2 regions of the Arthrobacter sp. NPDC080082 genome follow, and region 2 is predicted to be linked to the other one. Evidence: riboswitches for the same ligand, from Rfam matches in the RefSeq annotation. Region 2 holds a riboswitch; the other holds the start of a gene.

Region 1 (7,192 bases), on a different contig from region 2:
CGGCCAGTATCATGGCCGGGTTCGAGAGTCTGTCGAGAGGTTGCTCCATTGCGTCACGAATCGTCCGCCCCGGGCAAGGGGACCCCTGAGCCCTACCCGGGCTACGGCACCCTGGTGGAGGGCAGCAGCAACTACCGTCGGGCCCGCCGGCCGCGCTGGCTCAAGATCACCGGCATCACCGCGGCCGTGCTCCTGGTGGGCGTGATCGCCTTCGGCGGCTACTGGCTCTGGCGGCTCCAGTCCAACATCAGCACCTCTGCGCTCGGCGCCGGCGGGGTCCGCACCGAGGGCCCGGTCAACGACAGTAAGGACCGGCTGCAGATCCTGGTCCTGGGCAGCGACACCCGCAGCGGCAAGAACGGCCAATACGGCTCGACGGCCGACTCCTCTGGCTACGGACAGTCGGACGTGATGATGCTGCTGGACATCTCGGCGGACAACAGCCACGTCAACGTCGTCAGTTTCCCCCGCGACCTCCTGGTGGACGTCCCCGCCTGCAAGGACAGCGCCACCAACGAACAGCACGCGGCCCGCTCCGGAGTCATGATCAACTCCGCCATGGCCGAGGCCGGCATCGGCTGCGCGGTGGACACCGTCAACAAGCTCACCGGCATGGAAATCGACCACTTCATGATGGCCGACTTCAACGCGGTGAAAGAACTCTCCAACACCGTCGGCGGCGTCGACGTCTGCGTGGACACCGCCGTCAACGATCCCGACTCCGGCCTGAAGCTGCCCAAGGGCACCTCCCAGGTCCAGGGCGAACAGGCCCTGGCCTTCCTGCGCACCCGGCACGCCTTCGCCAACGGCGGGGACCTCGGCCGGATCAAGGCCCAGCAGTCGTTCCTGGCGTCCCTGACCCGGAAGCTGAAGGCCGACGGCACGCTCAGCGACCCGCAGAAGGTGCTCAGCATTGCCGACACCATGACCAAGAACCTCACCGTCGACGACGGCCTCGCCTCGGTCCCGACCATGCTGACCCTCGCCAACCGGCTGAAGAACATCGACCCGGCCAAGGTCAACTTCATCACCACCCCCACCGTTCCGGCCCCGTCGGATCCCAACCGGCTGACCCTGGACGAGCCGGCGGCGGACAACCTCTTCGCCGCACTGCGCCGCAGCCCGGACCTGTCCCAGCCCGCGCCGGCCTCGGCGGCCCCGGAGACCTCCAGCGCCCCGGCCGCCCCCGCCTACAACAAGGCACTGCAGCCGGTCACCGTGGCCAACGGCACCAACGTCGCCAGCCGCGGCACCGAGATCGGCACGATCCTCTCCGACGCCGGGTTCACGAAGCTCTCCCGCATCCCGGCCCAGCCGCGCCAGCAGACCATGGTCTACTTCGGCTCCGGGTTCGAGGACGTCGCCGCCGACGTGGCGGCGGTGTTCGGCCTCCCGGCCTCCAGCGTGCAGCAGGTCCCCGGGGTTCAGGGCGTCCAGCTCTACGCCGGCGAGGACTTCGCCACGGGTTCCAAGCCCGCGGCGCCGCCGTCGCAGGCCGGCGGGGCAGTGTCCCAGACCGGCAGCGACACGACCTGCCAGGCCACCGCCGGCGGGTAGCGGGCGACACGCAACCGGACCCCGCGTCACCGGGGCGCCGGCACGCCCCGGCGTCCACTACGATGGGCGAGGTTTGAGACGGCAGGATTCCGCAGACTACCCAGTAGCCGGGCCGCGAAGAGAAAGGACATGCACGTGGCGTGGACCCCTGACCGGAGGTCATTCCTGGCGGCCGCTGCCGCCCTTTCCCTCGGGGCCCTGGCGGCGCTGCCTCAGGACAGCCGCCCGAAGGATCTCCGCGAGCCCGACGCAACCCCGGCCGACGGGCCGCTGGTGGAGACGGCCGGCGCCGACGCGCAGCCTGCCCCGGTCCCGGCCACGGCCCAGCCCCAGGGTGCCCCGTCCCGCGACCAGGTCATTGGGGCCTTCTCCCATCGCACCCCCGGCTACTGGGGGCTCGCCGCCCCGGGCGTGCTCTCGCGCCTGCCCGCGCCCGCCGGCGTCGCCCTGACCTTTGACTTCTGCGGCGGTACCGGCGGCAACGCCGCGGACACCGGCGTCCTCATCGAACTCCGCCGCCACGGGGTTCCGGCAACGCTGTTCCTCAACCACCGCTGGATCGCCGCCAACGCCGCCCTGGCCGCTGAACTCGCCGCGGATCCCCTCTTCGAGCTCGCCAACCATGGCACCTCACACCGGCCACTGTCCGTGTCCGGCAAGAGCGCCTACAACATTCCGGGCACCCGCAACCCGGGCGAGGTCTACGACGAGATCATGACCAACGACGCCCGCATCGCGGAGCTCACCGGAAAGCGCCCGCTCTTCTTCCGGCCGGGGACCGCCTATCTGGACGATGTCTCCGCCCAGATCGTGCACGCCCTCGGGGTCACACCCGTCGGCTTCTCCGTCAACGGCGACGCCGGTGCGACGCTCCCCGCCCCGGCCGTGGCCAAGGAAATCTCCGGCGCACACGCCGGGGACATCGTCATTTCCCACGGCAACCACCCCGCCGGCGGGACCGCGGCCGGCCTGGCCCGCGCCCTCGATGCGATGAAGCAGCGCGGCGAGGCCTTCGTCCACCTCCCCCGGCCCGCAGCCGCCTGAGGCTCCCACACCCGCAGCCCTATCGCCCACAGCGCAACCCTGTTGTTTCCGCATATCGGGACGTATCGTTAAGTATCGTTAGCGAACCCCTGGAGGAGAGCATCATGCGTAACTCATACCCGATGGGCGGTTTCGGCGCCCCCAGCTTTGATGGCATGTGGCAGGCCGTCGAGGACCTGCGTTCACGCTTCGAAAAGCGCACCGGCAGCCGCGCCGGCCGCGGCGAGGTCCGCTCGGCCGTACTGGCGCTCCTGGCGGAGCGGCCCATGCACGGCTACCAGATCATCCGCGAGATCGAGGAGCGCAGCAGCGGCAGCTGGAAGCCGAGCGCCGGCTCCGTCTACCCGACCCTGCAGCTGCTGGCCGACGAGGGCCTGATCCGCGCCGAGGAGTCCAACGGGCGGAAGATCTATTCCCTGACGGACGCCGGCCGCGAAGAGGTCTCCGGCGGCACCTCCGCTCCCTGGGAGTCCGCCGACGCGGACCAGGCCCCCGGTTTCGGGGCACTGCCGAAGGCCGGCATCGAGCTGGCCCAGGCCGCATCCCAGGTGGGCCGCACCGGCACGCCGGAGCAGGTCAAGCAGGCCGTGGCCGTGCTGGACGAGGCGCGCCGCCGGCTGTACTCGATCCTGGCCCAGGACTGACGCGGGTGGCGGAGGCTGGCCGGGCCCGGGCGGACCCGGCGGCCGGGACAGGGAGCACCCGCGCCCGCTACCGGAGGATCCTGCGCTTCGCGGCCTGGCACCTCGCCGTGACCTGGTGGCACGAGCTGCTGCTCCCCCGCCTGGGCCTGCGACGGATCACCGAGCGCAGCCGGACCCGACGGATGATCCGCTTCGCCCGGCGCTTCCGCGCCCTGGCCGTGGAGCTGGGCGGCCTGATGATCAAAGTGGGCCAGTTCCTCTCCTCGCGCCTGGACGTCCTCCCGCCGGAGATCACCAGGGAACTCGAGGACCTCCAGGACGAGGTTCCCCCGGTCGCGTTCCCGGCCATCCGGGACCTGGCCGAGGCAGAACTGGGCACACCGCTGGAGAACATCTTCGCCGTCATCGAGGAGACGCCCATCGCCGCGGCGTCCCTCGGGCAGGCGCACCGCGCGACGCTGCTGCCCGCGGCGGCGGAGGATGCCGGCATGAGCGGCGTCGTGGTGAAGGTTCAGCGCCCCGGGATCGAGGCGATCGTCGACGTCGACCTGGCCGCCCTGCGCCGGGTGGGCGGCTGGCTGAGCCACTTCCGGCTGGTCTCGGACCGGGCGGACATGCCCTCCCTGGTGGAGGAGTTCGCCCAGACCAGCCTCGAGGAGGTCGACTACCTGCAGGAGGCGGCCAACTCCGAGCGGTTCGACGCCGACTTCGCCGGCGACGAGCGGGTGGCGGTCCCCCGCGTCGCCTGGGAACGGACCACCCGCCGGGTCCTGACCCTGGAAGACGTCACCGCCATCAAGATCACGGACACGGACGGCCTCCGCGCCACGGGGATAGACCCCGTGGAGGTGGCTCCGCTCTTCGCATCGGTGATGTTCGACCAGCTCTTCACCACCGGGTTCTTCCATGCCGACCCGCACCCGGGGAACATCTTCGTCACCCCGGCCCCCGGCGCCGGAGGGCTGCCCTGGCGGCTGACGTTCATCGATTTCGGCATGATGGGCGAGGTGCCCCCGGGCACCCGGAGCGGGCTGCGGAAGCTGCTCATCGCGGCGGCCGCGCGCGACGGCGGAGGCCTGGTCTCTGCGATCGGCGAGATCGGGGTGCTGCTGCCCACGGCGGATACCGCCGAACTGGAGCGGGCCATGTCCCGGCTGTTCACCCGCTTCGGCGGCATGGGCTTCGCCGAACTGCGCGAGGTGGACCCGCGGGAGTTCCTGGCCTTCGCCAACGAGTTCGGCGAACTGGTCCGCTCGCTGCCGTTTCAGGTCCCGGAGAATTTCCTGCTCATCATCCGGGCGATGTCGCTCACCTCCGGGGTGTGCAGTTCCCTCGACCCGCGCTTCAACCTCTGGGACTCGGTGGAGCCGTACGCGGCACGGCTGCTGCGCGAGGAGCGCGGAAACCTCCTGCAGGACGCCGGCCGCCAGGTCTTCGACGCCGCGGCGGTGGCCTTCCGCCTGCCGCAGCGCCTCGACCGGCTGGCGGCGCGCGCCGAGGAGGGTTCCCTGACCGTGGGCAACCCCCGGCTGGAGCGCCAGGTGGCCCGGCTGGACCGCACCGTGCGCCGCGCGGTGTCCGCCCTCCTCTTCGCCGCCCTGCTGATTGCCGGCGCCATCCTCCGGCACGACGACCCGGTGCTCGGAACGGCACTCCTGGCCGTCTCCGTGCTCCCGCTGCTGCATTCCGCCTGGCCGGGACGCCGCGGACCCTGACCGCCGCTTTGTTCCCTAAGCCCGCCGCTGACGCGGCCCGGCTGCATCTCAAGCCGCCACGCGGAGGCCGGTGACTGCCGTTACTTAATTGTGATTAACCGGCTCGATGCCGTACGGTCGACGGGTGGACCGTCAACGTTGGTCCCAATTCCGTGCGTCGCTGAGCTCTGCCGCGCCCGGGATCCGCTAGATATAAGGCAGAGGCGGGGGACCCAAGTGTCCCGGGTATGGCGTTGGCCTGCCCTCGGGGTGAAGCCGTGGTGTCCCACGGCCGGATGACCTCATCCGAACCCGACAGCTAACTCCGCAGGCGTTGAGAGGTAAACCTTCCATGTCTGCACCCCAGGATCAGACGTGCGCCCCCGCGCGCCGTCGTGACCAGTCCGCTCCCTCCCCCCTTCGACGCACCGCCCTTCGGCTGAAGTCCCCCCGCGTCCTGTCCCTCGCCGCCGCGGCGGCCGTCGCCGTCGTCGGCCTCGGTTCACTCGGCCAGGCCACCCTGAACAGCCTGACCCAGGCGCAGGCGTCGGAGGTCTCCCAGGCCGCCCCCGCCTCCGCCCCGGCCTCGCCGTCGGCAACACCGGCCGCACCGGCCAGCACGGCGGCCGCCGCCCCGGCAACCACCGCGGCCCCCGCACCGGTGCAGGCCGCTCCCCCGGCAGCCGCCCCCGCGCCCGCCGCGGTGCAGGCCGCCCCGGCACCCGCCCTCGCCGTAGCCTCCACCGGCGGCCCCGCTCCCCTGGGTGTCCCCGGCAACTGGTCCCTGGCCTTCAACGACGACTTCAACGGCGCCGGCCTGGATACCAACAAGTGGGCCGCCTGCTGGTTCGCGCCCGGCTGCGGAACTATGAACAAGGTCAGCACCAGCCCCGCCAACGTCTCGGTCAGCAACGGCAACCTGGTCCTGAACCTGGCGTCGGCCACTTCCGGTGCGCTGGTCTCCTCCAACCCCCGCGGCGGCGCCGGCACCGGCTACCAGTTCACCACCGGCTACGTCGAGGCCCGGATCAAGTTCCCCGGCAACGCCAACGGCCTCTACAACTGGCCGGCATTCTGGTCCACCGGCCAGTCCTGGCCCGCCACCGGCGAGAACGACATCGCCGAGGTCCTCAAGGCCAAGATGACGGTCAACTACCACTCCACCAGCGGCGCCCAGAACCAGGGCGGCGTGGGGGGCAACTGGGCCAACGAGTACCACACCTTCGGCCTGCACCGGATGGCCAGCTCCTCGGACGTCTACTTCGACGGCGTCAAGGTCAAGTCCTACCCGACCAACGACGGCAACGCCCCGCAGTACCTGGTCCTGAACGTCGGTGCCTCCTCGACCAACCCGGCCTACGGCCCGGCGTCGCAGGTCCTGGTGGATTACGTCCGCGCCTGGCAGTAGCCCGGACGTACACTGGCTCCCATAACGCCGCGTAAACCACGGAGGAGCCACCATGTGCCGACTGTTCGGGCTCCACGCCGGCGCCCGAACGGTCCGCGCCACGTTTTGGCTGCTCGACGCGCCGGACAGCCTGTCCGTCCAGAGCCGGCGCGAGCCGGACGGGGCGGGCATCGGCACCTTCGACGAGTTCGGACAGCCGCACGTGGCGAAACAGCCGCTCGCGGCGTGGGAGGACCACGCCTTCGCCCGGGAGGCCAGGACGCTGCGGAGCACCACGTTCCTCGCGCATGTCCGCTACGCCAGCACCGGCGCCCACACCGTGGCCAACACCCACCCGTTCGAGCAGGACGGGCGGCTGTTCGCGCACAACGGCGCCTTCGGTGACCTGGACCGGCTGGACGCACGGCTCGCGGAGTTCGGTGTCGCCGACCTGGTCCGGGGGCAGACGGACAGCGAACGCCTCTTCGCCCTGATCACCGCCGAAACCCGGCGGGCGGACGGCGACGTCGGCGCCGGGATCACCCACGCCGTGGCCTGGGCCGCCGCCGAACTGCCGGTGCTCAGCCTGAACCTGATCGTCACCACGGCCACGGAGCTGTGGGCGCTGCGCTACCCGGAAACCCATGAGCTGCACCTGCTGGAGCGCGATCCCGGGCGGATCCACGGCCCGGCCGCGCCGCTGGAGGCGCGCAGCCACCGCATCCACGCCCACAGCGAGGACCTCGCCGCCGGGCCGCAGGTGCTGATCGCCACCGAGCCGATGGACCACGACCCCGGCTGGCGTGCGCTGGCCCCCGGGGAAATGCTGCGGGTGGGCCCGGACCTGGCAGTCACGTCCACGTTTC
Region 2 (7,192 bases):
GGTGACTCGGCGCTTGCGGAGCCCGGTTTCCCGGCGGTGGGTCCCTAGAGGGATTCGACGAGTCCGGCGGTTCCGGCGATCGCCCCCGGGACAAGAGAATAGTAGGCCCAGGTGCCCCGCTTCTCACGGTGCAGGAGGCCTGCGTCGACAAGGATTTTCAGGTGGTGGGAAACGGTGGGCTGGCTCAGGCCGAGCGGTTCGGTCAGGTCGCAGACGCAGGCCTCGCCCCCGCCGGAGCCCTTGACGATCGAGAGCAGCCGCAGCCGGTTCGGATCGGCGAGCGCCTTGAAGACCGACGCCCTGCGCCGGGCCTCCTCCGGCGCCAGGGCCGGGGTGGCGGAGGGTGTGCAGCAGCTCCCGGCGGAGGCCTGATCAAGAATGTCCAGCGACGTCATGCCCTCATTATGCCCATAGATTGACATTCGTCGATATAGCCGCCGATACTTCATATCGACAAGTTTCGATCTCTATCGCGAATCCCTTTACCCGCCAGGAGCCCCGTGAGCACCCAGACTGACCCGACGCCCACCCGTGAAGGTGAGGCCGCCGTCGTCGGCAGGCTTTCCACCCTGGACAGGTTCCTGCCGGTCTGGATCATCGTCGCGATGGTTTTGGGCCTGCTGCTGGGAAGCGTCATCCCTGGCCTGAACGCCGCGCTCGACGCCGTGAAGATCGGCGAAGTCTCGCTGCCGATCGCCGTCGGCCTGCTGGTGATGATGTACCCGGTGCTGGCGAAGGTCCGCTACGACCAGGCGCACCGCGTCATCGGCGACCGGAAGCTCATGGTCACGTCCCTGGCGCTCAACTGGATCGTGGCGCCGGCGTTCATGTTCGCCCTGGCCTGGATCTTCATTCCGGACCTTCCCGAATACCGCACCGGGCTGATCATTGTGGGTCTGGCCCGCTGCATCGCCATGGTGATGATCTGGAACGACCTCGCCTGCGGCGACCGGGAGGCGGCGGCCGTGCTGGTGGCCATCAACTCCGTTTTCCAGGTCATCGCCTTCGGCACCCTGGGCTGGTTCTACCTCCAGCTCCTGCCGTCCTGGCTGGGGCTGCCGACCACCAGCGCCGGCTTCTCCTTCTGGGCCATCACCAGCTCGGTGCTGGTGTTCCTCGGAATCCCGCTGCTGGCCGGATTCCTCACCCGCACCATCGGCGAAAAAGCCAAGGGCCGCGACTGGTACGAGGGGGCGTTCCTGCCGAAGCTGGGCCCCTGGGCGTTGTACGGCCTGCTCTTCACCATCACCCTGCTGTTCGCCCTTCAGGGCGGCACCATTACCTCCCGGCCGCTGGACGTTCTCCGGATTGCCCTGCCGCTGATGGTCTATTTCCTGGTGGTCTTCGGCGCCGGGATGGCCATCGGCAAGGGCCTCGGTCTGGGATACGGCAAGACCACCACGCTCGCGTTCACGGCCGCCGGCAACAACTTCGAACTCGCCATCGCCGTGGCAATCGGGACCTTCGGCGTCACCTCCGGGCAAGCGCTCGCCGGCGTCGTCGGGCCCCTGATCGAAGTTCCCGTCCTGGTGGCACTTGTCTACGCCGCCCTCTGGGCCCGCCGGCGTTACTTCACCCCCCGCACCCTTCCCGCCTAACCCCGCACACTCAGGAGAATCGCATGAGCACCGAAACGGCCAAGAAGCCCTCCGTCCTGTTCGTCTGCGTCCACAACGCCGGACGCTCCCAGATGGCCGCCGCCTTCCTCACCACCCTGGGCAAGGGCGAGATCGAGGTCCGTTCCGCCGGATCAGCGCCCGCGGACAAGGTCAACCCCTCCGCCGTCGAGGCCATGGCCGAACTCGGCATCGACATGTCGGCCGAGATCCCCAAGGTCCTCACCACCGAGGCCGTCAAGGAATCCGACGTCGTCATCACCATGGGCTGCGGCGACACCTGCCCGATCTTCCCCGGCAAGCGCTACGAGGACTGGGAACTCGCCGACCCGGCCGGCAAGGGCGTGGAGTCGGTCCGGCCTATCCGCGACGAGATCAAGGCCCGCATCGAGGAACTCATCGCATCCCTGAAGGAGGACTGACCATGGCCGTCACCGGATCCCTTCCCGTCGCCATCATCGGCGCCGGTCCGGTAGGACTCGCCGCCGCGGCGCACCTGCTCGAGAGGGGCCTCGAACCCGTGATTTTCGAGGCCGGGGCGGCCCCGGCCGATGCCATCCGGCAGTGGCGCCACATTCGGCTGTTCTCGCCGTGGCAGTACAACACCGACCCGGCGGCCGTGCGGTTGCTCGACGCCGCCGGTTGGGAAGCGCCGAAGCCGTCGGGTCTGCCCACCGGCGGGGATCTCATCGACCGGTACCTGGAGCCGCTGGCCGCGCTGCCCGCCATCGCCGGGCGCCTGCACGCCGGTGCCCGGGTCACCGCCGTCACCCGTGAGGGACTGGACAAGACGCACAGCCGGAACCGCGCCGGTACGCCGTTCCTGCTCCGGATCGAGGAGTCCGGGGGCGGCACCCGCGAGGTGCGGGCCGCCGCCGTCATCGACGCCTCCGGCACCTGGTCCACCCGCAACCCGCTCGGCACCTCCGGCCTGCCAGCCCGCGGCGAGCCGGCCGCCACTGCCCGGATCTCTCCGCCGCTGCCGGACGTGCGGGGCCGCGACCGTGAAACCTTCGCCGGCCGCACCGCCGTCGTGGTCGGTTCCGGACACTCCGCCGCCAACACCCTGATCCACCTCGCCGACCTGGCGGCCCAGGAGCCCGGCACCCGGATCCTCTGGGCAATCCGCGGCGCCTCCGCCGCCAAGGTCTACGGCGGCGGAGACGCCGACGGCCTCGCCGCCAGAGGCCTGCTCGGCAGCCGGCTCCGCGGCCTCGTCCAGGACGGGACCGTGCAGCTGCACACGCGGTTCGGCATCGCCGCCGTCTCCCTGAACGGCACCCAGGTCACACTCACGGCCACCGACGGGCGCACGCTCAGCGCCGACGTCGTGGTCCCCGCGACCGGCTTCCGCCCGGACCTGGACGTGCTGCGGGAGCTCCGGTTGGACCTTGACCCGGGCGTGGAGGCGCCGCGGCAGCTCGCGCCGCTGATCGACCCGGAGTTCCACTCCTGCGGCACCGTGGAACCGCACGGGGCGCGGATGCTGGCGCACCCGGAGGAAGACTTCTACATCGTGGGCATGAAGTCCTATGGCCGCGCCCCGACCTTCCTGCTCGCCACCGGCTACGAACAGGTCCGTTCCGTGGCCGCGGCGCTGGCCGGCGACCGGGAGGCGGCGGACACCGTGCACTTGGAGCTGCCGGAGACCGGGGTTTGCTCAACGGACATCGGCAGCAGCTGCGATGCGCCCGCCTTAGCCGATGCGCCCGCCACGGCCGGGACGTCGGCGCCAGCCGGGGCAGGCGGCGGCTGCTGCACTGCACCGGAGCCCGTCCTCCTCGGTTTTCCCACGGGATTGCTGCACGGGCGCGGCGGCGAAGCGGACGCCGGATGAGCGCCGGGGCGGGCCTCCGCATCAGGGATCTCACCGCCGCGGACTGGGCCGCCGTCCGGGCGGTCTGGGCCGAAGGCATCGCCACCGGCCACGCGACCTTTGAGGCGGAGCCGCCGTCCTGGGAGAGCTTCGATAAAGGACGCCGCCCGGACGTCCGCCTGGTGCTGGAGGACGACTTCGCCGTCCTCGGCTGGGCAGCCGTCTCGCCGGTGTCCACCCGCCCCGTCTACCGCGGCGTGGTGGAACACTCCCTCTACCTCGCCGCCGCCGCGCGGGGCCGCGGCCACGGTGCCCGACTCCTCGCGGAGCTCATCGGCCGCTGCCGGGAGGCCGGCATCTGGACCATCCAGTCGACCATCTTCCCGGAGAACACCGCCTCCCTGGCCCTGCACGAACGCCTGGGCTTCACCGTGGTGGGAACCCGGCGCCGGATTGGCCTGATGTCCTATGGGCCGCTCGCCGGGCAGTGGCGGGACACCGTCCTGATGGAGTACCGCAGCCCGGACCACTAGCCGGACACGGGGCCCACGGCCGGTGCGGAAGAATGGGACGGTGAGCGAGGCCGGTGACTTCATAGACGCGACACTGCAGCGTGAGAGTTCCTGGCAACGCGCCGAGGCCGGGCAGGACCGCTTCGGGCCCGGGCTCTCGGTCTACGGCGCCTCCGTTGGCGCCGTCCGGGGCACCGTCCGCGACGCGCTCCGCCGGCACCGGCAACTGGACCGGGACGGTCTCACCGCGCTCAGTTCGGAACTGTGGGCCGTGCCCGTGTTCGAGCGCCGCCTGGCCGCCGTCGTGCTCCTCCAATCTGCCCTGCGGCACCTGGACAACTCGGACCTGACCCGGATCGAAGGCTTCCTCCGCGGCGCGCACCTGCCCGACCTCGCGGACCCGCTGGCGGTGGACGTGGTGGGGCCGCTTATCGCCGGGCTGGGCGGGCAGGCCCGGGCCCGCGCCGAGGCCGTCCTGGACCGGTGGCTGGGCGATCCCGACCCCTGGCTTCGCCGCGCGGCCCTGCTGGCGCCGCTGCGCGAACTCCGGAAGGGCGCGGGGGACTGGGCGCGGTTCCGGCGCCGGGCGGCCCAGGCCCTGGCCAACGGCATGGCGGACGGCGGCCGCGACGGCGGTCCGTCGGCGGAGGAGATGGTGAGGGCCGCCATCGAGCGCGTCGAACGGGAAGCGGGCGGCGAACTCTAGGGATACTCGGTGCGCGGGGCGGCGGGACTCAGGCGGGCCGGCGCTCGACGACGGCGTAGGCCTTGCCGTCCAGGAACTCCCAGTCCGTCACCACCATGAAGCCCAGCGCGTCCACCCTGTCGTTCAGCACGTGCAGGTCGAAGCCGCCGTCGCGCGGCTCGGCATCCCAGGTGGCGACGTGGATCTCCTTCCCCTCGAGAACCAGCAGCTCGGTATTCACGTCGAAGTCTTCCTGCGGCTGATCGCTCAGCTGGCAGATCGCGACACAATGGGGATTCATCGGATCCTCCGCTCGGGACATGGTGGGATCATCGTAGCCCCGCCGGGACGCCTCTGCCGTTACCTTAATGTGACATTCGGGAGGATGGCCGTTACCGTGGAGAGGTGCCCGTTGGTTTCCGAGACGGGCACCCCCGGACCGATTGCCTAACTCTGCCGCGGTCCAGGGCATCCTCGCAACCAGCTGGCAGAGACGGGGAAACCAATCGCGACCTGCCCACGGGCGGGTCTTGGGGTGAAGCCGCGCAGTGTCCGCCCAGACGGACCCGCGGCCGGGTGTCTCCCATCCGAATCCGACAGCTCACCTCGCAGGCTTTGGGAGAGGTACATCATGACTTCACGCTCTACTGACGCGCGCCCCGGCACCACCGCAACTACCGGTCGGGGTGCCGCCTTCGCCGCGGCGACCGGCACCGTGGGCCGGCAGGCCGCCGTCGTCCTCGCAGCCTCCGGCCTGGTCCTGACCAGCGGCATGGCGGCCAACGCCGCCGGCAACGTCCCCGCCGAACGGGAATCCGCACCCGTCTCGCACGCCGACGTCGCCGGCAAGGTTACCGCCCCGGTGACCGCCGACTCCGCCGTGCAGATCAGCTTCGACCGCCCGGCCGTGGCCACCACCCCGGCGCCCGTTGTCGAGGCCCCGGCTCCGGCACCTGCCGCCGCGCCCGCCGCCGTCAAGGCCCCCGTGGCCCAGGTCCCGGCCGCCCCGGTGGCGAAGGTGACCGTCCAGGCCGCCGCACCGGCGCCGGCTCCGGCCGCCGCCCCCGCCGGTGGCGTCAACGCCGCCATGCTTTCTGCAGCGTACAGCCAGATCGGCATCACGCAGGACTGCACCGCCATGGTGGAGAAGGCGCTCGGCGCCGCAGGCATCCCGGTGGGCGACCTCGGCCCGCAGCAGTTCCTCAACTACGGCAAGGTCGTCTCCGACCCGCAGCCGGGCGACATGATCGTCCAGTCCGGCCACGTCGCCATCTACGCCGGCAACGGCCAGGCGATCAGCGGCGGTATGAACGGCTCCAACCAGACGATCGTCCACCCGCTGTCCTGGCTGACCGCCACCGGCGGCGTGACCTTCGTCCGCGCGGGGGCCTAACCCCCGCGTTCAGCAGTAACGTTAAGTAGTACCGGGCCGGCGCCCGGCAGCCCTCACGGCTGCCGGGCGCCGGTTTCGTTGTCTGAGATCGCGTGGTCTGCGCTCTGGTCCGCCGCGTCGGGATTCGCCGCGTACCGCAGCAGTGCCACGCCGTTGCGGAACGTCCGGGTCTCCAGCAGCGTCAGGTCGGTTGGCGCGGCGGCGGCCTTGAACAGCGGCGTTCCGCGGCCCACCAGCACCGGGTGGACGTAGATCCAGTACTCGTCGATCAGCTCGAGCCGGCGGAAGGAATCGGCCAGCTCCGCCCCGCCCAGTGCCAGGTCGCCGCCGGGGGCTGCCTTGAGCGCCCGCACCTGCCCGGCGTCGACGTCGCGCACCACCGTGGTGTTCCAGCCGGCCTCCGGCAGGGTGCGGGAGTAGACGTACTTGGGCATCTCCCGCCAGATGGCGGCGAAGTCCGCGACGGCGGGCGGGCAGTCCGGGTCCTGGTCCGCCGTGGGCCAGAACCCGGCCATCAGCTCGTAGGTGACCCGGCCGTCGAGGAAGGCGCCCATGGTGCGCAACTGGTCGTTGAAGTGCTCGTGCAGTTCGGCATCAACCCGGTGCCAGCTGAGGTCCGCGTGCGGGCCCTCCATGAAGCCGTCGAGGGAGACCTGGAAGGACAGGATGATCTTCCGCAAGGATCCGCCCTATCCGCCGGGCTTCGCGTAGCCCGCGGCGCTGACGAATTCGATCCCCACGAACGGATCCCCGCCCTCGACCCACGCGTCGTGCCCCGGCGGGATGGTGTAGGAGTGGCCGCCTGCGATTTCCGCCCGGTTGCCGTCGGTGGTCTCGACGGTGAGTCTGCCGGAAACACAGAAGCCGACGTGGCTTAGCTGGCACATTTCGGTGTGGACCACCGGTTTGATGCAGTCGGACCAGCGCCAGCCCGGCTGGAACGTGAAACGGCCGATTGTGTAGTCGTCGAGGGTGACGATATCCACCTCGGTCTTGTCCGGGCGGCGTTTTTCGTCCGGCATGTCATGGGACTTCACCTGCAACTGGGAAACAGCGACAGCAGGCATCGCTCTGCCTCTTTCCTTAGGGAATGGTAACTACGGACAAGGCCTACGATCCTCGCTTGCGCAGGGGTTGTCGATACGGTTTTCCTAGAAGCTGGAGGAGCTT

Evidence for each region. A riboswitch is a leader RNA that binds a small molecule or an ion and turns the genes downstream of it on or off. The one in region 2 is predicted to bind cyclic di-AMP.
Region 1: it holds a riboswitch for cyclic di-AMP, as region 2 does, so the genes downstream of both, AB0O44_RS11870 (glycoside hydrolase family 16 protein) here and AB0O44_RS05790 (NlpC/P60 family protein) in region 2, are expected to answer to the same signal.

The regions. Positions count from the first base shown of each region.
Region 1 covers NZ_JBFBKQ010000005.1:167,599-174,790, forward strand. Annotated here, with positions in the region: gene AB0O44_RS11850 (LCP family protein) at 115-1,557, shown strand; gene AB0O44_RS11855 (polysaccharide deacetylase family protein) at 1,693-2,601, shown strand; gene AB0O44_RS11860 (PadR family transcriptional regulator) at 2,706-3,245, shown strand; gene AB0O44_RS11865 (AarF/UbiB family protein) at 3,251-4,960, shown strand; cyclic di-AMP (ydaO/yuaA leader) riboswitch at 5,135-5,285, shown strand; gene AB0O44_RS11870 (glycoside hydrolase family 16 protein) at 5,292-6,347, shown strand; gene AB0O44_RS11875 (class II glutamine amidotransferase) at 6,400-7,192, shown strand, end outside.
Region 2 covers NZ_JBFBKQ010000002.1:301,501-308,692, forward strand. Annotated here, with positions in the region: gene AB0O44_RS05755 (metalloregulator ArsR/SmtB family transcription factor) at 45-395, opposite strand; gene arsB (ACR3 family arsenite efflux transporter) at 501-1,598, shown strand; gene AB0O44_RS05765 (arsenate reductase ArsC) at 1,622-2,038, shown strand; gene AB0O44_RS05770 (FAD-dependent oxidoreductase) at 2,041-3,453, shown strand; gene AB0O44_RS05775 (N-acetyltransferase family protein) at 3,450-3,965, shown strand; gene AB0O44_RS05780 (DNA alkylation repair protein) at 4,006-4,650, shown strand; gene AB0O44_RS05785 (hypothetical protein) at 4,679-4,930, opposite strand; cyclic di-AMP (ydaO/yuaA leader) riboswitch at 5,064-5,258, shown strand; gene AB0O44_RS05790 (NlpC/P60 family protein) at 5,261-6,022, shown strand; gene AB0O44_RS05795 (dihydrofolate reductase family protein) at 6,076-6,702, opposite strand; gene AB0O44_RS05800 (cupin domain-containing protein) at 6,712-7,089, opposite strand; gene AB0O44_RS05805 (DUF5129 domain-containing protein) at 7,174-7,192, opposite strand, start outside.